Regions from separate parts of the Alkalihalophilus lindianensis genome, predicted to be linked through region 2. Evidence: riboswitches for the same ligand, from Rfam matches in the RefSeq annotation. Region 2 holds a riboswitch; each other region holds the start of a gene.
The links. A riboswitch is a leader RNA that binds a small molecule or an ion and turns the genes downstream of it on or off. The one in region 2 is predicted to bind lysine.
Positions count from the first base shown of each region.

Region 1: another riboswitch for lysine. It lies ahead of lysA (diaminopimelate decarboxylase); the one in region 2 lies ahead of RYX56_RS07200 (Na+/H+ antiporter NhaC family protein).
Region 3: another riboswitch for lysine. It lies ahead of RYX56_RS10695 (aspartate kinase); the one in region 2 lies ahead of RYX56_RS07200 (Na+/H+ antiporter NhaC family protein).
Region 4: another riboswitch for lysine. It lies ahead of dapA (4-hydroxy-tetrahydrodipicolinate synthase); the one in region 2 lies ahead of RYX56_RS07200 (Na+/H+ antiporter NhaC family protein).

Region 1 covers NZ_JAWJBA010000001.1:546,576-554,317, reverse strand. Annotated here, with positions in the region: gene lysA (diaminopimelate decarboxylase) at 1-1,318, opposite strand, end outside; lysine riboswitch at 1,411-1,587, opposite strand; gene RYX56_RS03080 (spore germination protein) at 1,699-3,186, opposite strand; gene spoVAEA (stage V sporulation protein SpoVABEA) at 3,173-3,748, opposite strand; gene spoVAE (stage V sporulation protein AE) at 3,753-4,103, opposite strand; gene spoVAD (stage V sporulation protein AD) at 4,103-5,113, opposite strand; gene spoVAC (stage V sporulation protein AC) at 5,128-5,583, opposite strand; gene RYX56_RS03055 (stage V sporulation protein AB) at 5,596-6,009, opposite strand; gene RYX56_RS03050 (stage V sporulation protein AA) at 5,999-6,643, opposite strand; gene sigF (RNA polymerase sporulation sigma factor SigF) at 6,776-7,546, opposite strand; gene spoIIAB (anti-sigma F factor) at 7,559-7,742, opposite strand, start outside.
Region 2 covers NZ_JAWJBA010000002.1:87,684-95,425, forward strand. Annotated here, with positions in the region: gene RYX56_RS07200 (Na+/H+ antiporter NhaC family protein) at 1-1,065, opposite strand, end outside; lysine riboswitch at 1,193-1,369, opposite strand; gene yunB (sporulation protein YunB) at 1,440-2,183, opposite strand; gene RYX56_RS07210 (dihydrofolate reductase) at 2,256-2,741, opposite strand; gene RYX56_RS07215 (thymidylate synthase) at 2,738-3,532, opposite strand; gene RYX56_RS07220 (HD-GYP domain-containing protein) at 3,549-4,649, opposite strand; gene RYX56_RS07225 (YunC family protein) at 4,815-5,123, opposite strand; gene RYX56_RS07230 (bifunctional metallophosphatase/5'-nucleotidase) at 5,204-6,574, opposite strand; gene RYX56_RS07235 (sulfite exporter TauE/SafE family protein) at 6,587-7,411, opposite strand; gene RYX56_RS07240 (DUF72 domain-containing protein) at 7,441-7,742, opposite strand, start outside.
Region 3 covers NZ_JAWJBA010000003.1:118,626-126,367, reverse strand. Annotated here, with positions in the region: gene sdhB (succinate dehydrogenase iron-sulfur subunit) at 1-86, opposite strand, end outside; gene sdhA (succinate dehydrogenase flavoprotein subunit) at 83-1,852, opposite strand; gene RYX56_RS10710 (succinate dehydrogenase cytochrome b558 subunit) at 1,866-2,495, opposite strand; gene RYX56_RS10705 (TrkH family potassium uptake protein) at 2,895-4,244, opposite strand; gene RYX56_RS10700 (YslB family protein) at 4,446-4,844, shown strand; gene RYX56_RS10695 (aspartate kinase) at 4,891-6,138, opposite strand; lysine riboswitch at 6,287-6,475, opposite strand; gene uvrC (excinuclease ABC subunit UvrC) at 6,548-7,742, opposite strand, start outside.
Region 4 covers NZ_JAWJBA010000001.1:735,164-742,905, forward strand. Annotated here, with positions in the region: gene RYX56_RS04045 (cystathionine gamma-synthase family protein) at 1-726, shown strand, start outside; gene RYX56_RS04050 (homoserine dehydrogenase) at 762-1,820, shown strand; gene RYX56_RS04055 (aldehyde dehydrogenase family protein) at 1,825-3,264, shown strand; gene RYX56_RS04060 (M24 family metallopeptidase) at 3,313-4,497, shown strand; gene RYX56_RS04065 (DMT family transporter) at 4,616-5,539, shown strand; gene dapA (4-hydroxy-tetrahydrodipicolinate synthase) at 5,571-6,458, opposite strand; lysine riboswitch at 6,588-6,770, opposite strand; gene RYX56_RS04075 (aspartyl-phosphate phosphatase Spo0E family protein) at 6,857-7,024, opposite strand; gene RYX56_RS04080 (YhcN/YlaJ family sporulation lipoprotein) at 7,321-7,742, shown strand, end outside.

The DNA.
Region 1 (7,742 bases), on a different contig from region 2:
CTTGCTTCAGCACGTGCTTTAATGGTAAGTCCAGACGAACAAGATCTTCGTATGATTCACGTTCAATGACTAATTGAGATTCACCCTTTTCAACAAAGACAACCGGTGGTCTAGGAATACGATTATAATTATTCGCCATTGAATACCCATATGCTCCTGTACAGAAGACTGCTAATACATCCTCATGTTCAGCTTTTGGTAAAGGGAGATCCCAAATAAGCATATCTCCACTTTCACAGCATTTCCCGGCAATTGAGAAAGTCTCCTTCGCCTCTTCGGTTGCACGATTTGCAAGCAGCCCTTCATACTCTGCTTGGTAAAGGGCCGGACGTAAGTTATCACTCATGCCCCCATCGACTGATAAATAATGACGAACATTAGGAATTTCTTTTCTCGATCCGATAGAGTATAGCGTTGTTCCTGCATCGCCAACTAATGAGCGACCTGGCTCAATCCAAATTTCAGGAATCGCCATTTGGTGTAGTGTTGCTTTTTCTTTAATCACTTGAACCATCTTCGCTACATAATCACCAACCGGAAGCGGTGTATCTCCTTCAATGTACCGAATTCCAAAGCCCCCACCAAGATTTAACACAGTTGGAATAAACCCTAAAGAATCTCGCCATTTTTCAATGTATTCAAAAATTTTTTCCACTGCCATTACAAATCCACTTGTCTCAAAGATTTGAGAGCCAATATGACTGTGAATACCAAGTAAGTTTATATGCGGGTCAAGCAATGATAGTTGAATTGCTTGGTCCACTTGCCCACTCTCTAAATCAAATCCAAACTTCGAATCTTCTTGTCCGGTTGAAATGTAATCATGCGTATGGGCTTCCACACCAGGAGTAATGCGAAGCAACACATCCATTTTTACATCACGTTCTGCACAAATACGTCCAAGCTGCTTTAATTCATAAAAATTATCGACAACTACACATCCGATATTAGCCTTCACTGCCATTTCAAGTTCAGCGATGCTCTTATTATTCCCATGAAAATGAATACGCTCCATCGGAACACCCGCTTGAATAGCTGTATATAATTCTCCGCCAGAGACAACATCTAAACTTAGACCTAGCTCATGCGCTAATTGAAACATAGCAATACAGCTGAATGCTTTTGAGGCATATGCGACTTGATAGCTAACCTCTTCATCTTTGAAAGCTTGTTGAAATTGTTCAGCTCTCTCTCGAATAAGAGCTACATCATAGACAAATAAAGGGGTGCCATATTTATTAGTTAATTCAATTGTATCGACTCCACCGATTTCTAAATGACCTTTTTCATTAATCTGACTAGAACCATGCATGTACATTGATACTATCTCTCCTTTTATCTCCCATCTATACAAAAAAAGCAGCTAATGTTGTTACACTAGCTACTTAGAATGCGCAAGAGTAACCTCACTTTTAGAATAGTCCTCCACTACAAATGTAGTGACAGTTCGTTCTTTATTCAAGAACGACCCAGCACTTATTTTTCTGGCAACCAATAAGTACTTCGGCAAATTGACCTTTCCATTTGGTTCAAAGCTGCCATAAGCTCCCCAAATATACTCTTTCGTTTTGCGCCTCTACCCCATTTTCATGAGGTTCATTAAATTATTGTAATTACTGTAGCACACTCTTCAGGAGTCATCAACCCTTAAAATAGAGAAGAGTTAAATCCTCGTTTATCAGTGAAAATTTTTTCTTGTTATCTTCCACTAGGCTTTTGTTTAATGGGATCTTGTGGATTGACAATACTTGGGCGCCAACGAACGGATGGAACGGTTGCTCGAATTAAAATCTGCCAAACAGCCGGTGGGTCAAACGGCAAGAATGGCCACATATAAGGCTTGTTGAATGTTTTTAATCCTGCTAATAAAAGAACAAATAATGTTGTTCCTATTACTAACCCTGGAACTTTCAACCATGCTACTAGAATAATTAAAGCGATACGGGTTATCCGTAAGGCTATCCCTAGTTCATAACTTGGTGTTGCAAACATCCCAATTGCTCCAAGTGCCACATACAAAATTACTTCTGGTGTGAAATAGCCTACTTGAATAGCGATTTCTCCAATTAAAAGTGCGGCAACTAAACCAAGTGCAGTAGCAAGTGGGGATGGAGTATGGATCGCCGCCATCCGTAATAATTCGATTCCCATTTCTGCAAATAAAATTTGCACAACGATTGGAATATTGTTTGTCTCTTCTGGACCAATAAAATCAAGACCTGCTGGAAGGAGACTTGGCTGCACGACTAGTAAGAGCCAAAAAGGCAAGATGAATAACGAAAAGAAAATCCCTATGAAGCGTGTCCAACGTAAAAAGGTACCAACTGCTGGAGATTGACGATATTCCTCAGCATGCTGAACATGATGGAATAAGGTAGTCGGTGCAATAATGACACTTGGAGACGTGTCCACAATAATGACAATATGTCCCTCAAGTAAATGTGTCGCTGCTACATCTGGTCTTTCTGTGTAGCGTACAAGCGGAAATGGATTAGCCCCTTGCTTTACAATATACTCTTCAACAATTTTATCAGCCATCGTAAGACCGTCAACTTCGATCGCATCTAATTCTTTCTTAATTATATCCACTAGAGTTGGATCAGCGATTCCATCAATGTAAGAAATACAAATATCTGTCTTTGAACGAACTCCTACTTGCAGGATTTCGTTACGAAGACGTTCATCCCTAATTCTCCGTCGTGTCAGAGCTGTATTAATTATGATATTTTCAGTGTATCCATCTCGCGCACCACGAACGACCCGCTCTGTATCAGGCTCTTCTGGTCCTCTGCCTGGATATTGGCGAACATCTATGACAAAGGCTTCTTCTTCACCTTCAACTACAATAAAGATAAGTCCCGAGAGCATTTGGGTGATTGCATTATCCATTGAATTCGTTTCTTCAACTTGCACATGCGTTAAATGGTTTTTAAAAGCTTCTTTAATATTATGTGTTTTACGATGACGAACATCTAGGTCCATCAACTCTTTCATTAATTCAATTACATATAAGCTATCAATAAGTCCATTAACAAAATAAATACTCGTTTTTCGATCTAATATGGATAACGTACGGACACCTACATCAAAAGACTCTCCTAACCCAAGCCTTTCTGCTAATCGCGTCTCGTTCTTGGTAAAATCTCGGGTGAAATGTTCCTCATGCTTTTCACTAGCTTGACTCACGATAACCACTCCTCTCTAAGATGAGATTTACTGCTTGCTTTGTGACAGGACAACCTCGCTTCAATGTATCTTGACCGGCCATTTTACCGATATCACCAATCCCTACAATAAAAGGAATGTCTAGTTGATCGAGTATATACACCGTATCCCCGTTGATCCTGCCAATCTCCATATCAGAGACACCGTCTTTATCAACACCATACTCCGTTAATTCACCATAGCGCGTAATACTAATATCAACCTTGGTCCATTCACACGAATGAGTAGCAGACGCTACCGCAATCGCACCAAGAACCACTATTTGTGGATGCGTCGCTACAACTCTCATAGCTTGTTCTCCAGGACCTTCATAGCGATAACCACAATCATCAAACATGACAAGAACAGGGTCTGAAGGTGTGCTTAATATCATATCAACAAGTTCTTCCCCTGAAACCGGTGTAGGGTTACCCCAAGAATGACTAATACACCTTCCACCAATCTCACTCGCTACCATTTCCACCGCTTGTTTCGCATGCTCATCCCCATCCGTAATTAATATAACTTTTCTTGATTCATTCACACCTTCACCCCCTTGGTTTGAAAATTAATGCGACTAAGAAACTAAATAAAATCGTTGAAGAAATCCCTACAGAAGTCACTTCAAACATCCCCATCCCCACACCGAGAAATCCAAAACGTTCCCCCTCAGCCATGGCTCCATGGACTAAAGAATGCCCAAAGCTGGTAATTGGAACTGTAGCTCCTGCACCTGCGAAATCAATCAAGCGATCATATAAATGAAATCCATCTAGCAACGCTCCAAGAACGACCAATGTACTCAACGTATGAGTAGGCGAGAGCTTTCCTATATCTAGAAGCAATTGACCTAAGATGCATATCAACCCTCCTACGACAAACGCACTTATATATTCCATTAGCCCCTCTCCTCTAACTCAAATGAAACAGCATGCGCAATACACGGAATCGTTTCCTTTTGTTGCATCATTAATGGACTTAATAGAGCACCTGTTGCCACAACTAGTAATCGTTTGATGATTCCCCGCTCCATTTCCTTCATCAAATAACCAAATGTGACAACCGCAGGACATCCTGCGCCACTGCCTCCTGCAAAAACCGGTTGCTCCTGGTGATAAATCATTACTCCGCAATCTTCATAGTTGTTTCTTAACTTTATCCCCTCATCTTCTACTAGCTTGCGCAAAATTGAACTTCCTACACGTGATAAGTCTCCGGTTACGATTAAATCATAATATGAAGGTTCTCTTTGTGTTTCTTTAAAATGAGTTAACATTGTTTTCGCCGCAGCTGGAGCCATTGCAGAGCCCATATCAAGTGGGTTAGCAACCCCCATATCTACCACTTGTCCAAGTGTGGCATGTGTAACTCGTACTGCATTAGGTTGATTACTAAGTAGCACGGCACCTGAACCAGTCACTGTATAAGTTGCTGTTTCTGGCTTCTGCCCTCCAAATTCTGTAGGGTAGCGAAATTGACGTTCAGCTGTTGAATGGTGACTACTTACGGCAACGAGTGCATTTTCCACATAATGACCATTAATGAACATGGCTGCAACTGCAACTGATTGCATCACTGTTGCACAAGCAGAAAACATCCCTAGAAAAGGAATTCCTAATTGTCTAGCTGCATAATTAGAAGTGACGATCTGGTTTAATAGATCTCCAGCTAGCATGATATCGACATCACTAGGCTTGCGATTAACCTTCTCTAAACAGAGGCGCACAGCCTCTTCCATTAAAGCTCGTTCCGCTAGCTCCCAATTCTCTTGATCACAGTAGAGATTGTCAAAAATTTTATCAAAACTCGTGCCAAGAGGGCCTTCCCCTTCTAGAGGACCAACAGCGGTTCCTGTTGATTGGATATAAACGGGTTGTTTAAATTCCCATGTTTGTTTTCCTAGTCTCATTACAATGAACTCCTTTACCGTATAAGCATTTGAACAAGCAAACGAGTTAAACCGACTGCATATGCAGATAGCACCCCAAAGGCAATGACGGCACCTGTTAACTTAAACATATTTGCTCCTATCCCAAATACTAGCCCTTCACTTTTATGTTCAAGCGCCGAGCTTGTCATCGCATTTGAGAACCCAGTCACAGGAACAAGAGAACCCGCTCCAGCAAATTGACTTATTTTATCGTACACACCAAAGCCCGTAAGCAAGGCTGCAAGTAAAATCAAAGTGGCAAGCGTGGGGCTCATTGCCTCTTTTTGCGAGAGCGGGAAAAAGGTCATATAAAAATTACTTAAAAATTGACCAAATGCACAAATTCCACCACCAATGACAAAAGCTTTAATACTATTTGAAATAACAGGTCTTTTTGAATGATATAACTCAATATTGGCCTGATAGCGTTTCTGTTCATCAGATAACATTTTACGACCTCCTTATAAGTAGATCCATTGAATAAGGGAGCCAATCATTTTCCCTAAAACGATTGCCATCATCAACAAAATGATTTTATCCGTTACCCCCACTCTTTTTGCTAGCAACGGGAACACATTTAAGACTTCTGTTAAAGCAGCAGCAAGCATTCCAACAAACATTCCACTAGCAAGACCAATTGGAATTAATAAAAGACTTGGTAAGTGAAGAGAAATAGAATAAAAACTTGCCCATGTCCCAACTTGAGCTCCTATGATAATGGCTCCCTCATACACCCGAATCGATTTTTCCGTTTTTGTTAACTGAGTCATTCGAGGTGCAATTCCTAGCACAGTTAAAAATGCGACAAAACCACTTCCAACTGCCAGACCACCACCAAGCCCAATAAAGATGATTAAAATGGCTTCAATGACCATTTTCCTTCTTACCACTTTCCATTAATTCATGCATAATCACAAATTGATCTAAGTTTTGTTGATAATTAAACATTTCAACTTCTAATGGACTTGGTTCTTCATTTAAACGCTTCTTAAAGAAATGATTAAAAAATAGCATCATCCCAAGCCCTAGCCCGATTGAATATGGAATTTGAAGAAGCAAAGGTCTTGCTAGTTCATTGCCGGTAATCAACCTAAAAATTTGCCCATGAACTTCTCTCATACTGACATCTTCATGAAAGTTCATAATCGCTAAAGCAGCCCCCACAAATAACAAAAACCAAATGAGCAAAATGTAGATAAGGGTGATCTTCTTTTTTTTAACCTCAACCTCCACAACAGCCTGGGCAGCACCAATCGTCTGATAGGTTAATGCAGGAATATGAGAGGAAATCATCCGGATGACTTGCATCACATCGATCACAACTCGGTTATGGTCTTGTTTTGAAATGTGATGAATAGGGATGTTTTTTAGTTGGTTTAAGAGCGTTTCATCAGCAATCAACTGAGCAACATCGCCTACAGTTAATTGTTGGTCTTCACCCGCAACAACTCGTTGCCTCATCCTTATATACACATCATTTCCAATCATTCCCTCACCACCAATTGTCATTATCGTCATCCCTTAGTATGAGGAGAACCTTTCAAAAACATGCAGATGTTTCCCTCCATATAAAAAGCCTCCCTTTTCAGGAAGCTTGCGTTATGCCACCAATACAAAAAAGCAGCCAATTGGCTGCTTTTTTTAAGTTTGTTCACCCATTACTTCTTTCATTTGTTCAAGAATTTTCTTCTCAAGACGAGACACTTGAACTTGTGAGATCCCTAAACGGGTCGCCACTTCTGACTGGGTTTGATCTTTATAATAACGAAGGAAAACAATGAGCCTCTCGCGTTCATCTAAATCTCGAATTGCTTCTTTCAAGGCAATTTTATCAAACCATTTCGTCTCTGATTGATCGGCGATTTGATCTAATAATGTAATAGGATCACCGTCGTTTTCGTACACAGTCTCATGGATAGACGTTAATTGCCTGCTTGCTTCACCAGCAAATACTACTTCTTCTGGAGTGATTTCAAGTTGTTCAGCGATTTCGTTAACCGTTGGAACACGTCCCAAAGATTTCGTTAACTCATCTTTCATTTTCCGAATCTTATTACCAAGCTCTTTTATTGATCGACTCACCTTAACTGTACCGTCATCACGTAGGAATCGTTGAATCTCCCCAATGATCATCGGAACAGCATACGTTGAGAATTTAACGTCATACGATAAATCAAACTTATCGACTGATTTAATTAACCCAATGCAGCCAATTTGAAAAAGATCATCAGCTTCATAACCACGGTTCATAAAGCGCTGTACAACCGACCAAACAAGCCTTGTGTTTCGATTGACGATCAGATCTCGTGCTTCCTGATCACCTTCCTGACTTCGGGCAATGAGCTCCTTGACCTCTTTGTCAGTAAAGTGAGCTTCCTTCTTCTTCTTTGTTTGTTTCACCTCTACATCCATAGGCAAAACTCCTTAATTGCAAATCGCTTTGCTATTAGTTAAGTGCTTTTTCAAATAAACAGTTGTCCCAATCATCGGCTCAGAGATGACTTTGATTTCATCCATAAAATTCTCCATAATCGTAAAGCCCATGCCAGAACGTTCTAATTCAGGCTTCGTCGTATAGAGAGGTTGTCTTGCTTCATCAATATCTTCA
Region 2 (7,742 bases):
AATCGTCCAAGCGAATAGTAAGATATAAATAGCTGGAAGCATGGACTTAATCCCAGCCCAGATTGTTGCGCCAAAATCACGTGCTTCAGTCTTCTTCATGAGATTAAGCACTAAAGCAACAGCAAAACCAATTAATCCACCATATAATAGTGATGTTGCGACATCTGTATTTTCAAACGTCGAAAGGATTGTCGCCGCACCTTCACTAGCTTGAATACCTGTAATAATCATGAATGCAACGGTCCCAACAACCAAAGCAACGATTGGCCACACAAGATCGCCTACACGTCCTTTGTCACTAACTTTCAGATCCTCTTGGTCCCCTGGGATTGCACCTGATTCAGGATCAACAAGCTCTCCTGTTTTTATAGCACGTTCCTCATGGACTCGCATTGCGCCAAAGTCCAATTTAAATAAGACGACTGCTAATACTAAACCAATGGCCACTAGTGCATAAATGTTCATCGGAACCATTAGCATAAAGGCTTGCAGACCTTCGTATTGCGTCACACCATGTGTAGTTAGAATCCCTGCAATAATCGTAATGATATAAGCACCCCAGCTCGATACAGGTGCAATAACACACATCGGAGCAGCCGTTGAATCGACTAGATAAGCAAGTTTAGCACGGGATACACGGTGACGGTCGGTTAGCGGACGACTGACATTACCTACTGTTAAACTGTTAAAGTAATCATCAATAAAGATTAAAATCCCCAAAATAACCGAAACCATTTGAGCGCCTACTCGTGTTTTTACACGTTTCATTGCCCATTCACCAAATGCACGGCTACCTCCAGAACGAGTAACAAGTGCTGCCATCATTCCAAGTAACAATAGGAAAAAGATAATATAAAGTTCCCAATCATTGATGGCCCCATCTACAACAAATATAGCTCCTACAATTGAAGCAATTTCAACTACACTATCGACTGGATTGTATCCATTTAGCATCAGTGCGCCAACAATAATACCGACACCTAGTGACAATAGAACTCGTCTCGTTAAAATAACCATAACAAGCGCTAGCACTGGTGGCAGTAACGATAAAATTGAACCTTCCATTCGGTCCATCCCCCTTTGATATAATATGTTGATACAGGGATGTTTCCTATACTCATCTGTATGAGAGTATAAAAAAAGCCAATAACGGTTACCCATTATTGGCTTTAATAAGCACAGGTATCCCCATCACAACAGTAGTTCTCCACAGCTAATCAGCTGTGACAGTGTTACATTTCTTCAATGCAACCCCAGCAGAAAAGTTCTGACTCCTCTTTCCCACTTCGGCAAATGAACCTTTTCACACTTCTCTACGTTGTCATCCTCCAAGTGCGTACTCTTTTACATTCGCGCCTCTACCCCACCATGTTGATGAGGCAACTCACATTATTAAGTTTGCCGAATTATCTTATCATAGTTTTACATGGTTGACAATGTTAATTATCGCCACCTCCTAAGGAAGAACCAGGTGCAGGTACAATCATTCCTCCCCCTTCAGAATAATATTCAGGTACGTCTCCTTGAATATTAATCAAACCAACAGGGATGGTCGTTTTAATCGCTTCTGTATTCGTTGCAAACGGGATAACAATTTTAACGTCGACTACTACATCAAAATTGACTGACATGGTCGTGTTATTAATGCCAGTATTAAATGTTTTCATATTAAGATCCGTCTTCACATCCCCAATCGCTGAGAATCGGACTGGAACTTGCGGACCGAGATGAGCGAGTAGAGCATTATTGGTTGCTTGCCCTAAAGGAATCGTGTAAATAATGCCTCCATCAGAGGTGAAAGCTTCCTCGTTCTCAAATGACACATCAAATGTTTCCCCTTGCTCAATCGCCTTTAAATGACGTTGAACTCGATTGGTGGCTTCTGACAAGATTCTATTATACATCTGCGTATTAAATTGAAGCGTATTATCAGCATCCCTTATAAATAATTCTCCTTGATCAAGATCCGATGCGATTTTTTTCGATACAGCATCATTAATCGCGCGAGTTGCGATGACTCTCGTTTCTGTTGTTGCAATGTGGACAAGTGTGGGTCTAATTCCTTTCTCAATAATCCAAAGTCCTTGCACAGTAAGGATCACAAATATTAAGAAGGATAAGAGCAGCACATACCGAAATGGTAAAGGACCTTTCCGGGGTCTCGATGGTTTACCGAATCTCACGTTGAAAACCCCCTTTGCCTAATGTATATGCAAAGGGGGTGGACAATTTGACTTGTATTTCTTTACAAACGATTACTTTTTTCTCTCATACACACAGAAAGTATGTGGGTAACGGTTCTTTTCATCTACAATGCCTTCATCTGCTGAGAGGAGTTTCCATTCTTCTTCCTTGATTTCAGGAAAGAACGTATCACCATCAAATGTTTCATCAATATGGGTGACGTATAAACGATCGACCTCATCCCAAAATAACGTAAAGAGCTCAGCTCCACCAATAATGAAGCATTCATCCTCTTCCTTGGCAAGCTTCACAACATCAGCGACTTGATGCACAACGTCGCATCCATCAGCTGTATATGCTGTATTCCTAGTAAGGATCACGTTTCGACGTTTAGGTAGTGGTCGTCCAATTGATTCATACGTTTTGCGTCCCATCACAATCGTATGCCCTGATGTGACTCGTTTAAAATGAGCTAAGTCTGCTGGCAAATGCCATGGCAAATCATTGTCTCGTCCGATTGTGCGTTCTTTATCCATTGCGACGATATAGGAGATCATACAGATACCTCACCTTTGATATGTGGATGAGGATCATATTCAGTAAGCTCAAAGTCATCGATGGTAAAGTCAAAAATAGATGTAACTTCCTTATTTATTTTCATTTTCGGCAGTGATCTTGGCTCTCTTGTAAGCTGTAGCTTCACTTGTTCCATATGGTTCGAATAAATATGTGCATCTCCAAATGTATGAACAAACTCACCAGGCTCAAGGTCTGTTACTTGAGCGATCATCATCGTTAAAAGAGCATAGGAAGCAATATTAAATGGAACACCGAGGAAGATATCAGCACTACGTTGATAGAGCTGACATGATAACTTACCATCATTTACGTAAAATTGAAACAAGCAATGACATGGTGCAAGTGCCATCTCATCAATTTCAGCAGGATTCCAAGCACTCACAATCAATCTTCTAGAGTCAGGATTCGTTTTGATCTGCTCCACCACTTCTGAAATTTGGTCTATTACTTTCCCATTTGCGCCTTCCCATGAACGCCATTGTTTACCGTATACAGGACCAAGATCTCCAGATTCGTCTGCCCACTCGTTCCAAATACGCACATTGTTTTCTTTTAAGTAAGCAATATTGGTCTCACCCTTTAAAAACCATAAAAGCTCATGGATGATGGAACGTAGATGTAGTTTCTTTGTTGTAAGAGCAGGAAAACCATCTCCTAAATCAAATCGCATTTGATAACCAAAGGTACTAATTGTACCTGTTCCTGTTCGATCTGACTTTTCTTCCCCTTCATTGAGTACATGCTCACATAGCGTAAGATACTGTTTCACTCTCGCTCATCCCCTTTTAATTTGCAGTTGCTAATGTAGTTTCCGTTTCAATAATAGTCGTATCCAAATACTCCATTAAGTCGATATCATACGTAAGTTTAAGTTTTCTTCCACTTTCGCTAAATACACGAATCACAGGTCTGGTACTCATTTGTTTATTTTGCCTAATCACTATCGCCAGGCGACCATCATTTAACTTTACGGTTAAACCGACTGGATAGAGCGCAATGGTTTCTCGAAATGTCTCGACAAGTCCTTTATCAAAAAGAATGCCTGCACCTGAATAAAGCAATTCAAGTCCTTCATGAGGGAGCATCGGCTTCCTGTATACCCGATGAGATGTAACCGCATCAAAGACATCCGCTATCCCAATAATTTTAGCATAAGGATGAATGAGATTGTCTGTTAGGCCTCTAGGGTAGCCATTTCCATCAAGTCGTTCATGATGCTGAAATGCGCAATGAGCGGCTAGCAGCGGGATATTAGGTACATCTCGTAGAAGATCAAATCCTGCTTTAGGATGTGTTTTGATCAGTTCAAATTCTTCCTTATTTAAGCGTCCTGGCTTATTCAACACTTCAATTGGAACGGCGATTTTCCCTACGTCATGCAATAGGGCTCCAAGTCCGATCTCATTTAATTGTTTTGAGGAATAGCCCAGCTTCGTCGCAAGTCCTAATGTGTAAATCGTTACATTGAGTGAGTGGGTGAATATGTAATGATCATAAACATACGTTTCTGAAAGCATAGCTAAAGCGTCTGGATTATGTTTAATGTCTGCTAGAATCGAATGAACAACCGTAGAGAAATTTTGGCTTAATTGATCAAAATTCACTGTCTTTTTTAAAATAACTTCTTCACTAATTATTTTAAACTCTTCTTTAATCGTTTTAATCGCCCGCTTCTTTGTCTCGTCACGTATAACCGAATCAACCATAATATCATTCGTCAATTCGTCCTCAATATAGATATAATGGATGCCCATTTCAACTAAACGAGTTAATAACCGCCCAGTTAATACCGCTCCCCTAAAAAGTAAAATTTGACTATTATCGTTATAAATATCTCGTCCTAACTTTGCCCCAGGCTCAACACTTTTAACAGCAACCAATCGCATCTAGCTCACCCTAATCCTCGTGTCATTTACACTTTTCTCTTACAAAGTGTAACGCAACTACGGGATAAGGTGAAGGGGATTTTATATGAATTAGCTTATATTTTATGAACAAAAAAGCCTCCGATACGCAACCAACAGTAGATTGTGCATCTAAGGCTTCATTTATTACTTGTACTTCATTTTTAAAAGAGCGTCTTTTCCCTTCATCCCAACCGTTATGCCCAACTCTTCAGCTTCAAGTGTCACCGACTCAAGCGGAGCCTCTAGCAGCTGCTCAATCGTTCTTACACCCACTGCACGCCCTGCAACAATCTTTCGTTCTTTAAGCTTTGCGTTTAGTAGACCAACATCAAGAGCACCGCACATAATATAACCAACATCATTCGTAACAGCCATAAAATTCGTTTTAGGCAGTTTTAACGTAACTGCTATAAACGTTTCATTTTTAATGGTAATAGGTGTCATTTCAAGCATGTTCTCTCACACTCCCCTTCTAGCAATCATCCGTATTCATTACTACGATATGACCTAGAAAAGAAATGAGTGAACATCCACTATGCCCAAATTTGTCCTAGCTTCCACCTGAGCACATCTCGTAACAATTCAGGCATGTAATAGGTCTTCTTTTTGGAATCGGCAATCGCTGGGTATAGATGGCCGAATGTATACATATCAAGTGTGGCAATCGTATAAATCTTGGTTAACTCAATTGGTCTTCCTTCAATCAAAATGTCGAGAACCTGCTCATTTTGATCCAGCTCCACTTCAATACCAGTGAAGATCATTCTCCCTAAAATCTTCCCGCGAAATCCAAAACCCTTTAATGCCAGAGTTCTCATCTCAGAAGAAAATGCTCGAATGATCGTCTTACGTAACGCTTCACCTGATAGTTCCACCACACATGGATTAATCGGGTGCGGGCATGATTTGTGAATATCACGTTTTGTTACAGGTCCTTTTTCAAACGTATCAAGAAGTACACCGGCATTCATCATTCCGATGCTCTCTTTGCACCATTCCGTCAAGGCATCACAAAGTAATTGAGGAGCTTCTGATTCGTCTTGCCAGGATACACGCAATGAAGTTGGTAAGGTCGCTACTTTTTCATTTAAAACCTTTTGAGCATCTATTAAGAGCTGCTCTAGCAACTCTACCGTTTGCGGGTCTTCTACTTCTAAACTCCTCGGGTCAATCAACTCTGCTTTATCTGCTACAACAGAGTGAGTCGTCATATCGACGTCAATGGTGATCTTCCCAAGAAAGGCCCCATGCTTTCCGGCTTGAGCAATTAACGTCCCATAACGTCTCTTCCCTTTTTCTAACACATGATGGGTATGGGCTCCTAAGATGACATCGATTCCTTCCACCTTCTCTGCTAACTCTTCATCTCGAAACAATCCAAGATGAGAAAGGACGACAACAACATCTACTTTGTTTCGAACCTCTCCGACCCATTCTTTAATGGCATCTATCGGCGGGGTAATCTCCCAGTTAAGCTGCTTATAAAATTGACTAAAAGGTGCCGTAGCTCCAATAAAGGCGATCTTCACTCCATTATCCGTATGATGGATTTCATATGGTTTTGCCCATTTCGGACGCTCGCCATTCCTTTTGAAGAGATTAGAGACCAATACAGAAAAGTTCGCTTGATCGTACAACGTGTCTAACTCCTCATGAGAAAAAGTAATACCTTCATTGTTACCAATCGTAGCATAATCGACGTTTGCTTCGTTTAAAAGCAACGTATTTCCCTTTCCTGCTGTAGCCTCCGTCATGAGATGGCTGCGGTCTGCATGGTCTCCTAATTCGAGATACACACTATTTGGATCTCGATGTTTTTTTATGTAGGCAACAAGCTTTGCCCATGTTTCAAATCCACTATGAATATCATTCGTGTGAAATAATGTAACTCTTTCTATAGACATTGTTGCTCCTCCCTATGCCCCGCTCATTCCTTGATAAATCAAACGTATTGCAGCAATAATTAAAAAGATTCGTAGTGCAAGTAATAATGCATTGCCAGATAAGCGTCTGTTAATCGCTGCTCCTGCTATTCCTCCGATGTACGCACCAGGAATTAAAGCTAGTGCATATAGCCAGTTCACATTCCCAAGTACAATATGCGAAATTGAACTCGTTAAAGCCGAAAGTAAAATCATAAACATCGATGTCGCAACTGCCATATGAGGAGGAAAATGAAAGAGAATGATCATCGCAGGCACCATTAGAGAGCCTCCTCCAATCCCAAATAGACCAGATAACATCCCTACAAAAAAAGCGATCATAATGGCAAGAACAGGACGGTAGCCATATACACGCTCCACCCCAAGCTCGTCTGTGTATGGATATTTCATTCCCTTTTCAGACAAGGGCCTTGGCTTTAAATAAGGACGAATAAAGAGCACTGCGGAAACGATAATCATAAAGATCCCAAAATAGATCATAAAAGGCTCGACTTCTAAAAAGCGATTCAACCATACTCCAACAAGCGCACCTGGACCACTTCCACAAAAAAAGAGTAATCCGCTTTTATAATCTACTTTCCCTTGTTTCATATACGCTAAGGTTGAAGATAACCCTGTGAAAATCATAATTAATAATGATGTACCAACAGCGACTTGCGGGGTAATGCCAGCTAATATACCAAGAGTGGTGCTTAAAATTAAGAGTGCTGGCACGACAATAATTCCACCACCCAATCCCAGTAAACTTCCAAATGTACCTGCTATAAGGCCGACAATGATGAGTACTATCCACTCCATAAAAAGGACCGTCCTTTATTTTTCTTTTATCATTCCGAAAATAAATCAAGTTGCCTAGGAGCAAGCCCTGTGTATTCAATGTCCATTAAAGAAATCATCTCTTGGGCATTGCCAGCAGCATCTCCCCCTGAGTTATTATTAAAAATCATGTAGATCGTTTTCGACTCGTTTTTAAGTTGTTCTAGGTTTCTCTTCCATTCCTCAAGTTCATGCTTTTTATACTGATATAAATAGCGTACATCTCGCCACTTTCCGTTCCCAGGATCATTCCAACCATGACGATTTCGACCGTGCATTCGAATTAATGTCTTTTCTTCATTAGTCGCATGCA
Region 3 (7,742 bases), on a different contig from region 2:
TATGGTACTTCAAACTCTTCCACATAAGAACTGCCGTTTGGGTCATCTTGACGAGTCACTTTAAATTTTATTGTTTTTTCACTCATGATTTAACAGCTCCTTGCTTCTTTTGTGAGTAATCACGTTTACGAGGTTTAATGAGCGATGTGTCAACTTCATCATACGTAAAGTCCGGAGCATTCGTCGCTGGGTTAAACGTCGCTTTTGTTGTTTTCAAGAAGTCTTCATCATTACGATCTGGGAATTCAGGCTTGTAATGTGCTCCACGACTTTCATTACGATTATAAGCTCCTAGAGTAATGACTCGTGCAAGGCTTAACATACCATCAAGTTGTCTTGTGAATGATGCACCTTGATTGCTCCATTTAGCTGTATCATTAATGTTAATATTTTTGTAACGCTCCATTAATTCCTGAATCTTTTCATCTGTTTTAAGAAGCTTTTCATTATAACGTACAACTGTAACGTTATCCGTCATCCATTCTCCAAGCTCTTTGTGAAGAATATAAGCATTTTCCTTACCATCCATTTTCATGATGTTTTCGTATGCTTCTTGTTCTTTTTTCGCTTCACCATCAAATAGAGAAGAAGACATTGCTTCTGCAGATTTTTCAAGACCGTTCATATACTCAATTGCTTTTGGTCCGGCTACCATACCACCATAAATGGCAGATAGTAATGAGTTAGCTCCTAAACGGTTACCACCATGTTGTGAGTAATCACACTCACCTGCTGCAAATAATCCAGGGATGTTTGTCATTTGATCGTAATCAATCCACATTCCACCCATTGAATAGTGCACGGCAGGGAAGATTTTCATTGGTACTTTACGTGGATCATCACCCATGAATTTTTCATAGATTTCAATAATTCCACCAAGCTTAATATCAAGTTCTTTTGGATCTTTATGAGATAAATCAAGGTATACCATGTTTTCACCGTTAATACCAAGCTTTTGCTCAACACACACATCAAAGATTTCACGCGTTGCGATATCACGTGGTACAAGGTTACCGTATGCAGGATATTTTTCCTCTAAGAAGTACCAAGGCTTACCATCTTTATACGTCCAAACTCGTCCACCTTCACCACGTGCAGATTCACTCATTAAACGAAGCTTATCATCACCAGGGATAGCAGTTGGGTGGATTTGAATGAACTCACCATTTGCATAGTGAACACCTTGTTGATAAAGCTTAGCAGCTGCATATCCAGTGTTGATTACAGAATTTGTCGACTTACCAAAGATAATTCCGGGACCCCCAGTTGCCATAATAACTGCATCTGCAGGGAAGCTTTTAATTTCAGATGACTTTAAATCTTGGGCTGTAATCCCGCGACAGGTACCTTCATCATCAACAATCGCTGATAGGAATTCCCATCCTTCATATTTCGTTACAAGACCACTTGTTTCATGACGACGAACTTGCTCATCAAGTGCATACAATAATTGTTGGCCAGTAGTCGCCCCAGCAAATGCTGTACGGTGATGCTGAGTTCCACCGAAACGACGGAAGTCTAATAAGCCTTCGGGAGTACGGTTAAACATAACACCCATACGGTCCATTAAATGGATAATTCCTGGTGCTGCTTCTGTCATCGCTTTAACAGGAGGTTGGTTAGCTAAGAAGTCTCCTCCATAAACCGTATCATCAAAGTGTTCCCAAGGAGAGTCCCCTTCTCCTTTTGTATTTACTGCACCATTAATTCCGCCCTGTGCACACACAGAGTGAGAACGTTTTACTGGTACCAATGAAAATAGATCAACTGGCACACCTTTTTCTGCTACTTTAATTGCCGCCATCAGACCAGCTAGTCCGCCTCCGACAACAATAACTCTGCCTTTACTCATTCTGATCCACCCCTTAAATGTTTGCTAAGTCTGGATTAATGAATGCTAGGATTGCACGAATCCCTACAAACGTTAATGCTAAGAAAATACCGATCGTTACGTATGTTGCAATTTTTTGTGAACGTGGTGTTACAGTAAGACCCCAAGATACAGCAAATGACCATAATCCATTAGCAAAGTGGAATGTAGCTGCCACGACACCTAAAATATAGAACGCTAGCATAAATGGACTACTTAAAATATCTGCCATCATATTGTAGTTAACCTCAGCACCAAAAGCGGCTGCGATACGCGTTTCCCAAACATGCCATGCGATAAAGATTAATAGGAAGATACCTGATGTACGTTGTAGACGGAACATCCAGTTACGGAAGAAACCATAACGTACTGTATTGTTTTTTGCTTGGAATGCAATATAGATACCATAAATAGCGTGGTATAAAAGTGGAATAAAAATAATGAAGATCTCAAGCGCATAACGGAAAGGCAAGCTCTCCATGAAATGTGATGCTTGGTTAAATGAACTAGCGCCTCGTGTAGCAAAATGATTGACAACTAGATGTTGTACTAAGAATAATCCCACGGGAATTACACCTAGTAAGGAATGTAACTTACGATTAAAAAACTCTCGATTACCGGCCATACCTTTGTCCCCCCACAATTGTTTTTTTTCCTACCCATACTCTCTTACCCTGTGTACTTTCTCTCTTTTTCCGTATAACGTGTACCTCCCCACTGCGAAAACAACGTGATATGGAAATTCAACTAAATTGTGAAACTTACGTAAAGTTTCTGTGAAAAAAATCCGACAAATTAATTGTACTCCCATCAGATTCCTTCGTCAAGAAAACGTATACAAGCTATTTGGGGAAAGATTTCACCCCTCTCTAACCCTTATCCCATAAGAAAACCTTGATGGTTAGCGTTTTTTGTAGAAAATAGTCTGTTTATTTTAATCTTTTAGAGAAATATCCCTAAAAAAATTATATAAAAAAATCCTGTTTACCCAATTTTTATTTGGTGTAAACAGGACCTCCATATGTTACCCAATGATAATTCGTTCGGTTGGGTACTTAAAATGACTTTTGGTTTCTCTACGACGGATCGAGAATAAAAAGGCAATTAACCCTACTCTCCCGATAAACATCAAGATCATCAATACAAATTGACTTGGTAAGGATAGGTGAGGTGTGATCCCCATCGATAATCCACAAGTTCCAAACGCTGAGGCAGTTTCGAAAATAATCGCTATTAGAGCAATATCCTTTTGTCCTTCAAAAGCAACAATTAAGGTGACCGCAGCAAATAACATAACTAAAAATACGGATAGCACAATAAATGCCTTTTGACGGTCTTCTGGGTGAATCTCACGACCGAAGACTTTAACATCTTCTTTACCGAGCGCGAAGCTCTTAATGGTTAAGAACATGACCGCGACCGTTGTCGTACGAATCCCCCCACCTACACTTGATGGACTAGCTCCGACAATCATAAGTGCTGACATAAAGAGTAAAGTTGCTAGGTTAAGCTCTGAGACATCCATGATAGCAAGACCACCACTTCTTGTAGTAGCAGAGTTAAAAATAGAATAAAATAATTGCTGGTGCCATTCTAGACCTACATAATAAGAGCCGGTTTCTAGAGCCCAAATACCAACAACGCCAATTACAAATACTGCAAAATAAGTTGTTGTCGTGATTTTTGTAAATAAACTAAATTTGAAATGAGGATTCTCCTTCGAGAAGTACTCCTTTAGTTCCATTAATACAGGAAATCCTATTGCACCTGCAAAAATTAAAAGAATGACGACGAGCTGAACATAATAGTCGTTTGCAAAGGGAATTAATGATTGGCCTGTTACATCAAATCCCGCATTCGTAAAAGCACTCAACGCCGCAAAAGAGCCTTGGTAATAAGCTTCCCATACAGAATCAAAATAGCGTAAATAATATGTACCTAGTATTAACGCTCCAATAAATTCAATAATTAATGCAACAAATAAAATCCCGCGCATCAAATTAACAAGACCAGAGAACTTATTTTGGTTTTGATCGACCATAATAAGCATTCGCTGTGATAAATTAATCTTCTTTCCAAAGAGCATCCATACAAATGTACCGAGCGTCATAATACCAATGCCACCTAGTTGAATGGCTAACGAAAGGAAAAATATCCCAACATAACTATAGGTTTCTGATACATTTACAACCGTCAGCCCCGTTACACTCACAGCGCTTACAGAAGTAAATAGCGCCTCAGAGAATGTCACATCAACATCAGCTTTGTGTGAGATCGGTAAATAAAGCAAGATACTAAATAAAATCATTGCTAATACGTAAGAAATAATAATAATTCTAAATGGGGATAGAAATTGACTTAAACCTAATTTCATATATGTAGTACCTCCGCATTCATTCGCGCTTTAGTATACCACTTTAACCTTTTAGAAACTAGAATTCCTAGGAAAAAAGTAAGTACTATCCATATCGTTCCCCTAAAATTCCACAAAGTCTACTAGAGAATCCATCTATATTCATTTGGACAGCTACTGCTTCACCTTTTATAATATAAGAAGAGGAGAGGTGTTTTCTACATGGAACCTAGACAAGAAACATTTGGGTACGAATTGCTTAGAAATGATGTCTTAAAAGAGGTATTCGGACAAGAATATGATTCGATTTTGTATTGGGTCGGTAAATCCATTGCCCGAAAATATCCATTACATACGATAGAAGAAGTCATTGAATTTTTTAATGACGCGAACTGGGGTAACCTTACCCTTGTTAAAGAAAAGAAAAATGAACGACACTTTGAGTTAGAAGGAGAATGGATGAAAAAAAATGACACCAGATGCTATCAACTAGAAGCTGGTTTCCTTGCCCAACAAGTCGAAACGTGGCTGTCCTCTTTTACTGCTGCTACTCAAACAAAGAAAAAGGGTATTGTTCATCTACAAATTGAATCTGACTTGCAAGACTCGCTCGCTCTTTAACAAAAAACGATGCTTTCTAAGCATCGTTTTTTGTATACTAAGCAGATTACACAAGTTGTTTTTCGGGTGCCTCTGCCAGCACTTCATCTAATTTAAATGCATCGTGTAAGACCTCAACAGCCATTACCATATCATCTTCCGATACGACTGCTGACACTTTAATTTCTGAAGTGCTCACCATCTTGATAAAAATATCGTTTTTAGCTAACGCTTCAAACATTGTTGCAGCAACGCCAGGGTTTGAGATCATACCAGACCCCACAATGGATACTTTTGCCAGTTCCTCTTCATGATGAAGGGTTTCGAATTCTAATTCCTCTTTCGCTTGCTCTAGGCATGCTACCGTGTCTTTTAATGAACATTGCGTAATTGAAAAAGATATGTTCACGTGATTGGCATCATATTGATTTTGGATAATGATATCTACATTAACCCCATGGCTTGATAGGATTGAAAAAAGTTTAGGTAGGCTATCAATTCGGTTCGGCAATCCTGCTACCGTTATTTTTGTTACATCATTTTCAAATGCAATTCCGCGCACCACTAAATTCTTCTCCACTGTTACTTCCTCCTCTATCATTGTTCCTGTTTCTTCTACCATGCTTGATGCAACCATTAAAGGAACATCATAATTTTTCGCAAATTCTACAGCCCGAGGGTGTAACACTCCAGCACCAAGGTTAGCCATTTCTAACATTTCATCATAAGAGATCGCTTGTAGTTTTCTCGCTTTCTCCACATAACGAGGATCGGTTGTAAAGACTCCCGTTACATCCGTATAAATTTCACAACGATCAGCTTTTGTCGCTGCCGCTAACGCAACTGCCGTTGTATCTGAGCCACCGCGCCCCAAAGTAGTAATACTTCCATCTTCCATTATGCCTTGAAATCCAGCTACAACAAGTACTTTGCCTGCTTCAAGTTGTTCATTCAAACGAGCAGAGTCAATTTCACGTATTCTAGCATTGCCATGGTTCGCTTCGGTTAGGATTCCAGCCTGGCCTCCTGTATAAGAAAGAGCATCCACTCCCCTTTTTTGAAGAGCCATAGTAAGTAAGGCAATCGTTACTTGCTCACCTGTAGTAAGTAGCATATCCATTTCTCTTTTACTTGGATTTTTTGTAATGTCATTCGCTAGTTGAACGAGCTGATCTGTTGACTTCCCCATAGCCGATACAACGACGACCACCTCGTTTCCGTCCTCAACTACTCGTGCTACTCGATTGGCGATATTCTCGATTTTCTTTACAGAACCAACTGACGTTCCACCATATTTTTGTACAACCCTTGCCATTTTCCTCATCCTCTCAATCTCTTCACGCGCGATACATTTGATCGACTGGATGTGCTATACCTTTAATGCGTACAAAAAAAGCAACAATAAGGAAAACCCCTCACCGTTGCTTGTCATACCGTACAGGTACCACACTACTCCCTTTCTCACGTGAGATAGTTCTCCACAAGACTATTGGGTATAGTCAAGTGACAGCCTTATCCTTTTTTAGGATAAGTCCAGCATGTATGGTTATGAGTGTCCTACACACTTCGGCGAATTCCCCTTTCAACTAGCGTCGTTAAACCTCATCGTTCTCGACTAGTGTACTCTTGGTTTTCGCTCCTCTACCATCACTTCATTTTTGAAGTGCGGCATATTTAATTGTTTTTCATTTTAGCAGATGAAGATCACTCCTGCAAGAAGTAATTTATTGACCTTCATGTAATTTTTCATAAATAGCCTCCGCTACTTTCTGCGGGATCCCTTGCATCTTCAATTCCTCCATGCTCGCCTCTTTCATTTTCTTAACGGAACCAAAATGCTTTAGGAGCTGTCGCTTTCGTTTCTCTCCTACTCCCTCTATATCGTCTAGCACTGACTGAAAAAACGTTTTTGATCTTGTTTGCCTGTGGAACGTAATCGCAAATCGGTGGACCTCATCTTGAATACGTTGCAACAAATAAAATTCATGACTATCTCTTTTGAGCGAGACTAGAGAGGGCGGGTCACCCATTAATAATTGAGAAGTGCGATGCTTTTCATCTTTGGCAAGCCCACATACAGGTATAGAAAGGCCTAATTCATCTTCAATAATCTCTTGTGCTGCCGCAATTTGTCCCTTCCCCCCATCAATGACAATTAAATCTGGAAGGGGGCGGTCTTCTTGTAATAACCTAAAATACCGTCTTCTTATCACTTCACGCATCGACCCATAATCATCCGGGCCTTTTACTGACTTGATCTTGTACTTGCGGTAATCTTTTCGACTAGGCTTCCCATCTAAAAACGTGACCATTGCCGATACAGGATCGGTCCCTTGAATATTAGAATTATCAAACGCTTCAATTCGATATGGCGTCGAAATTCCCATGGCCTCACCTAGTTTTTCAACTGCCTTTATTGTGCGATCTTCATCTCTTTCGATTAATGAAAACTTCTCCTTTAAGGCAGCTTTGGCATTTTGATTAGCAAGATCAAGCAGCTCTTTTTTTCTGCCTCTTTTAGGATGATTTGTTTTAACTTCTAATAATTGCTCAACAAGCTCACGGTCTATATCTTCTGGTACTAATATTTCTGCAGGCTTAATGTGTTCCTTTTGCAGATAAAATTGCCCAACAAACGTCAGAAGGTCATCTTTTGCTTCTTTATAAAAAGGAAAAATGGAAACATCTCGCTCAATTAATTTTCCTTGACGCACAAAAAATACTTGTACACACATCCATCCTTTATCATAGGCAAATCCAAACACATCACGATTGATATGATCGTTAATCGTCATCTTCTGTTTTTCCATGACCGCATCCATGTGCTGAAGTAGGTCGCGTAACTCTTTTGCTCTTTCGAAATTTAAGTCCTCAGAAGCCATCATCATTTTGTCAGTAAGGTCTTGCTTAATCTCATCG
Region 4 (7,742 bases), on a different contig from region 2:
TTAGAAACCCCGACGAACCCAACTGTAAAAATTACAAATATTGATCGTATGGTGAAAGCGGCTAAAGAAGTGGGCGCGATGACATTTGTAGATAATACGTTTGCAACACCTATCAATCAACAACCACTTCATCTTGGAGCGGATTTAGTGTTGCATAGTGCGACCAAGTTTTTAGGTGGCCATGCAGATGCGCTAGGAGGGGCTGCAGTAGGTAAAAAAGATTTAGTTGAGAAAATTTATCATTACCGAGAAATTAATGGTGCAACAATGGACCCAAATGCTGCTTATTTATTGTTAAGAGGGATGAAAACATTGAAATTACGAGTTGACCAACAACAGAAAAATGCACAAATAATAGCTGAATTTCTTCAAGGTCATGAAAAAGTAGAAGCTGTTTATTATCCAGGTTTAAAAGATCATCACCATCATGATATCGCTAGCCGACAAATGACTGGTTTTGGCGGGATGTTAAGTTTTGCACTGAAGGGAGAACTTGACGCAGTCAGACAATTCCTCCCGAAATTAAAATATGCTCATAAAGCGGCTAACTTAGGAGCTGTTGAGACAACTGTCGGACCGGCGAGAACGACAAGCCATGTTGAGAATACACCGGAGGAGAGAGCAGCACTCGGCATACCTGAAGGGTTAGTAAGGTATTCAGCTGGAATTGAAGATAGTACTGACTTACTCAATGACCTCGCTCAAGCATTAGATGCGATCGAATAGACGTTCACGTTCGTATAATAAGGGGTGATAGTAAAATGACACATAAAATTGCTCTAATTGGATTTGGTAATGTTGGTCAGGGTGTCGTACGTTTAATTAAAGAAAAAGAATCTCTGTTAAAACAGGTCTATCAAAGTGAATTTGAAGTAGTATCTATCTCTGATTTACACAAAGGCTCGCTTCATTGCGAAAATGGATTGAACATTGATGATGTATTACATTCTATAAAACAGAATGGAACTCTTCATTATTATCCTGATCATGAAGGCTTGGTGCGTGGACTTTCAAGTGAGGATACGATTAAGAAAACGAATGCAGATACCATTGTTGAAATGACTTATACAAATGTTCATACTGGTCAACCGGCTATTGACCATTGTAAATTAGCATTTAATCATAAACGACATGTTGTCATGACAAATAAAGGTCCAGTTGCACTTGCTAAACAAGAATTAGAAGCATTAGCAAAAGAAAATGGAGTGACCATTTTTTATGAAGGGGCAGTGATGAGTGGAACTCCTGCTATTAGAATGCCGAAGATGACTCTTAGTGGCAATGAGTTTTTAAGTGTAAAGGGAATTTTAAATGGTACGACGAATTATATTTTAACACAAATGGAAAATGGATCGGCTTATGAGGAAGCACTTTCATCAGCTCAAGAGCTAGGCTATGCTGAAGCTGATCCAACAAGTGATGTGGGTGGGTTTGATGTTCTTTATAAGGTGCTTATTCTAGCATCAGAATTATTTGGTGTTTCTTTAAAAAAAGAAGAGGTTCCTTGTGTTGGCATAAGTGAAATCACACAGGCTGATATCAAACAAGCGAAAGCGGAAGGAAAGCGCTGGAAACTTATAGGTGCTATTGAGAAAACGGAAAGTGGAGTTGAGGCATATGTAAGACCTCTTAAATTACCTCTTTCTGACCCGTTATCTTCCATTAGTGGTGCTACAAATGCGATTACTTATGATTGCGATGTTTCTGGTCCAATAACTCTCGTTGGAGCTGGTGCTGGCATCAAAGAAACGGCATTTGCTGTATTGATTGATTTACTACATCTAAACAAAAAATTAAGGTGGACTGTAGAAGAGGGGTGATAGTATGAAAAAACAAATTGTGCAAGAGGGCATGTTGCTTGGTGGTAAGTGGCAAAGACGTGAGGAAACGATTGAAGTATTTGATCCGGGTAATGGTCAATGTGTGGCAACTGTACCAAAAGCAAATGCAGAGGATATGAGAGAGGCGATTCAACAAGCAAAAAATGGCGCAAGGGTTGCTAAAGACCTTCCCATTCATAAAAGGCAATCCATTCTAATGAGTGTTGCATCTTATATAGAAGAGCATAAAACACTCTTTGCTGAAACGATCGTGCTAGAGAGCAGTAAAACGATAACAGAAGCAAGACGAGAGGTAGGACGATGCATAGAGACAATTCGCTTAAGTGCAGAAGAAGCTAGACGGATAACAGGGGAGACCATTCCATTCTCCCAAATGCCAGGTCATGAATCACGAATAGGGTATATCTCGCGCTGCCCGATTGGCATCATTGCAGCTATCACTCCTTTCAATGATCCGTTGAACTTAGTCGCACATAAAGTTGGTCCAGCCATCGCTTCAGGAAATGCCGTGATTGTTAAACCTTCAAGTGAGACACCCTTAAGTGCGATTAGACTTGCAGAGGCATTTATGGAAGCAGGCTTGCCAGATGGAATTCTCTCGGTGATTACAGGTAGTGGCCGTGAAGTAGGGGATGAATTAATTACATCAGATGATGTTCGGTTTGTTTCCTTTACGGGAGGGTTTGATACGGGAGAAGCGATTACCCGAAAAGCAGGGGTTAAAAAAATGGCTATGGAACTTGGCTCGAATGCTCCGACCATCATTTTAAGCGATGCAGATCTCGATGAAGCCATACATTCAACCGTTTCGGGTGCATTTGGGGTAGCTGGTCAAAACTGTATAGGTGTGCAACGAATTTACGTAGAGCAGTCCGTCTACTACGATTTCACTGAAAAATTTATTGAAGTTACGAAACGGTTAAAAGTAGGTGACAAACGAGAAGAATCAACTGATATTGGACCGATGATTTCTGAACGGGAAGCAAGGCGTGTTAAATCATGGATTGGAGAAGCTTGTCAAAAAGGAGCGACTTTGCATTGCGGAGGGGAGAGAAAGGGTGCGTATTTAACTCCAGCGGTACTGACTAACGTCGGACAAAACGAAAAAGTAGTGAAGGAAGAGATATTTGGTCCTGTGGTTGTTATCACTCCAGTTGAATCCCTTATGGAAGCAACCCGCTTAGCGAATGATAGCTGTTACGGACTACAAGCAGGTATTTTCACTTCCAATTTAGAATCAGCCTTTTATGCAATTCAAGAATTAGAAGTAGGTGGTGTCATGGTAAACGATAGTAGTGATGTGAGAATTGATGGGATGCCTTTTGGGGGAGTGAAGCGCTCTGGCTTAGGGCGAGAAGGAATAAAATATGCAATTGATGCAATGACCGAAGAAAAGGTTGTTTCTTTCAAGCTTAAAAGATAATAAAGAGTTAAAAGTAGCAATGGTTTTTATTTAGGTGGGGGTGGAAGGATGTTTTCTCTAGCAGAATATGAAGAGCGTTTACGGAAAACGAAAGTGAAAATGGTTGAGAGTGGGATTGATGTCTTATTAATCTCCAACCCCTCTAATATGTATTACCTAACGAATTACAATGCATGGAGTTTCTATGTTCACCAAATGATGATTGTTACGTTAGAAGATTCGCAGCCAATCTGGATCGGAAGACAAATGGATGCGACAAGTGTTGCGAAAACAACATGGCTAGATGAAAACCATATTATTTCTTATCCAGATTATTACGTTCAATCAAGTGAAAGACATCCAATGGATTTTGTAGTAAAGATCATTGAAGAAATTGGGCAAAGTAAAAGACGAATTGGCCTTGAAATGGATGCTCATTACTTTACGGCTGCTTGCTATACAAAGCTGCAAGGTGGTCTTCCAGATGCTGAATTCAAAGATGCAACCGTTCTTGTTAACCGCGTCAGATTAATAAAATCCGACCAAGAGCTAATCTATATGAGAAGGGCTGCGAGTATTGTTGAAGGAGCGATGCAAGCTGCATATGATCAACTTGCTGTAGGAGTGCGAGAATGCGATGTTGCGGCTGCCATTTATAAAGCGCAAATCCAAGGATTAGATGAACATGGGGGGGATTATCCATCTATTGTTCCCATGCTGCCAACAAATGAAAATACATCGTGTCCGCATCTAACGTTTAGTGAGAGACGTTACAAAAAGGGTGATTTTTTAACAGTAGAAATAGCAGGGGTTTATAAACGTTATCATGCACCTCTAGCCAGAACAATTGCTATAGGAAACGCGCCATCTCATGTAAAGGAACTGTCTAAAGTGGTCCAAGAAGGAATTGAGAAAACCCTCGACATTATTTCTCCTGGTATCACAGCAGAAGAAGTGGAGCGAACATGGAGTGATGCGATTGCAAAATACGGTTATCAAAAAAGTTCGCGACTAGGTTATTCAATAGGCGCAAGTTTTCCACCGGATTGGGGAGAGCATACGATTAGCTTTCGAACGGGTGACAAATCCATCTTAAAGCCTAATATGACGTTCCATCTCATGCCAGGAATTTGGTATGAATCCTACGGCGTTGAAATAACCGAATCGATTGTCATAACGAAAAAAGGGGTTGAAATGCTTACTAATTTCTCTCGAGACTTATATGAGAAACCGATTATTGAATCAGCTCTATAGTGAAAGAAAGCACTAATTTCAATTAGTGCTTTCTTTCGCTTTACGAAAAAAAGCAATGACGATTGTGTCTACGGGTGTTAAGATACAAGAAAAGATGATTGAAGGGTAGGAGTAGGAAGTGGAGAAGCGAGCCTTATTGCTTACATATGGTTTAATTTTTTTCGTAATGGTTTCTTGGGGGTTAAATGTAGTGATGCTGAAATTATTAGTAGAAGCATTTCCTCCCCAAACAATGACTGCTTTTAGAATTTTAACTGCTGGTATCGTGACCATTCTCATCGTATTATTTGGATCCTCATTTCAATCGTTATCAAAAAGAGAGTGGCGCTATACTTTATTAGGGATGGTGTTTGGTGTCGTGCTCCACCACACATTTTTAGCACAAGGTCTAACAATGATTGATGCATCAAATGCTGTGCTTATATTAGCACTACTTCCATTAACAACGGCGTTATTTGCGGTCTTTTTTTTAGGAGAAGCGCTAACGAAATGGCGTTTATTAGGTATTTGTTTTGCTTTAATTGGGGTATTTTTTATCCAAGGAGGCATTGGGTCTTTCCAGATGGAGAAAGGCGAAGTGTACTTATTTATAGCGATGATTGTGCAAGCCATAAGTTTTATTTTTATTAAAAAGACGACGGCAACACTGGATTCTAAACAAGTAACAGCGATGATGCTTCTATTTGGTTCAATTGGGTTGTTATTGGTTAGTTTAGTAGTAGAGCCTACGGGTGTAGGGAGTATGATGGGAGCATCACCTTTTATTTATATTGTCTTTTTCTTTTCAGCTATAGTAGCAACAGCAGTTGGTCATTTTGTTTTTAATGCAGCCATTCAAAAAATCGGAGCAGGTCAGACCGCGATCTTTAATAACTTTGTTCCTTTTTTCGGATTAGTTTTTTCTGCTATCTTTTTAAAAGAAACCATTTATTTATACCAGCTAGTAGGCTTCTTATTTATAGTTGCAGGAGTGTTATTTGGTACTGGGTATGCAGAAAAACATTGGGTAAGGAAAGTCCCAATACAAGGAAAAAGCATGTAGCGAGGGCTACATGCTTTTTTTATTTATGTTATTAACTAACGAAAAAGCTCATTGATGGCTTCATTACACGTTGAAGCTCTTGTTGTTGCTCGGCAGTTAAAGGGACAAGTGGTAATCTTACAGGTCCTACTTGAACACCATTCAATTCAAGTGCCGCTTTCACTGCAGTAGGGTTTGGAGCCATGAATAATGTGTTCATAACCGGAACCAACTGACGGTGTTGCAAAGCAGCAGCTTGGACTTGTCCAGCTAGATAGTGACGAACCATTTGTTGCATTTGATTCCCCACAATATGAGATGCAACCGAGATCACACCAGTACCGCCAATGGCTAATATAGGTAGAGTCAAGCTATCATCACCACTATATAGAGAAAAACCTTCAGGGGCGTGCTCAATAATCGTTGCAATCGCATCTAAATCACCACTTGCTTCTTTCGTGGAAACAATGTTTGTAATTTGTGCTAAGCGTAACGTTGTTTCTACACTTAAAGTGACTGCACTACGTCCTGGGATGTTATAGAGCATAACGGGAAGTGTAGTCGCTTCAGCAATTGTTTTAAAATGTTGATACAGCCCTTCTTGAGAAGGCTTGTTATAGTATGGTGCGACTAGCATGATACCATCTACACCAAGTGCTTGTGCCTTTTTAGTAAGTTCAATTGAAGCAGCGGTATTGTTTGAGCCAGTTCCAGCGATAACTGGAATTTTTCCATTCACTTCTTCAACCACGGTTTTAAATAATTGTAATTTTTCTTCTGTCGTTAATGTTGGAGATTCACCTGTCGTTCCACCAACGACTAATGCATCGGAACCATTTTCCATAAGGTGTTGTACCAGTTTTTTTGTTGATTCAACACAAAGCTCGCCTTGTTGGTTAAATGGAGTTACCATCGCAGTAAGTATTCGTCCAAAATTCATCCTATTCACCCTCAATTCGTATTAATGTCTTTCATTTCTGAGTGGGCTATGTGCCTAAAGCACAAAAAAACAACAATGAGGCAGTCTCATTGTTGCATGGACATGTTGTGGCTGCACAATCATTCCAATGCGTGAGATAGCCCTCCACGTAACAAAATTGTTACATGACAGTCCTGCATTTATTAAATACAGTCCCAGCGTAAAAAGAAATGAGTATCCCTACGCTTCGGCAACTATCCCTTTCAACGTGTTTCAAAGGAGCTCATTCTCCTCCACACTTTTACTAATGATAACTGCGCCTCTACCCTCACTTCAGTATGTGAAGTAAAGATTATTGATTTTGTGAGTTAACCTTATCAAAACTTTTAAATGAATGCAATCACTTTGTCCAAAATTCCTCAATTTACATATCTTTCATGGTTAAAATTCGTCTGCTTTACTTGTAATTTATTAAGAAGTTGATCAAGTTCTTGACTACATTTCACTGTTTCTTTATGAGTGAAACCATGTTTTTTTGCAAGGATTAACATTTGTCTACGTTTTAATTCGATTTTTAGACGTAACATATTTTTCAACTCCATTCATATTAGCATTTTTTACTGTTTTTCCGAAGTGTATGGTAAGTAAGTCAGTTCTTTTTTCACATAGAGATTATTATACCCATTCTAAAAAAGTTGAAAAGCGATTCTGCTAAAGTAGTCATAAAAGTCGAAAAGTAGTAAAGGTTCGACAAACATTTTAGGAATAAGTGGTAGATAAAGGGAGGAGCTTTAGCTCATGCATGAATTGGAAACAACCTTTTTTTGTTTACTGGTGTCGATCTTTGCGAAGTCGTAAACACTATTAATAAAGGAGGGGAGTTATGAAGAGAATCATGCTTATATTGCTTGCACTAATGTGCATGACTGGATGTACCATAGAACAAAAATCGACTCTTGGTGCAAATGCCGATCGTGAAGAAGGCTTTAGTGGATATGGAGTTAAAAGAATGAAAGGCTGGGAAGGTCCATTAATGGATATGATGGTCCCAGATGCAGCACCTAAAGGCATTACAGATTCAGTGACGCGGATAAATAATCGATACGATTATGTCTCAGGAAACCGCGATTTAGGGATGGCCCATGAAGGTACGGGTACTGCGCATTCTGGTGCGAAAATTTTAAATAACAGACCAGGGATCCTTAGAGATAAAACTACTCATACAGATCATATTAAACGTGATATGAAGAATGGCCAAAAAATCTTAACAACAAAACAGGACAAAAGTCATTTAAAAGAAACAAT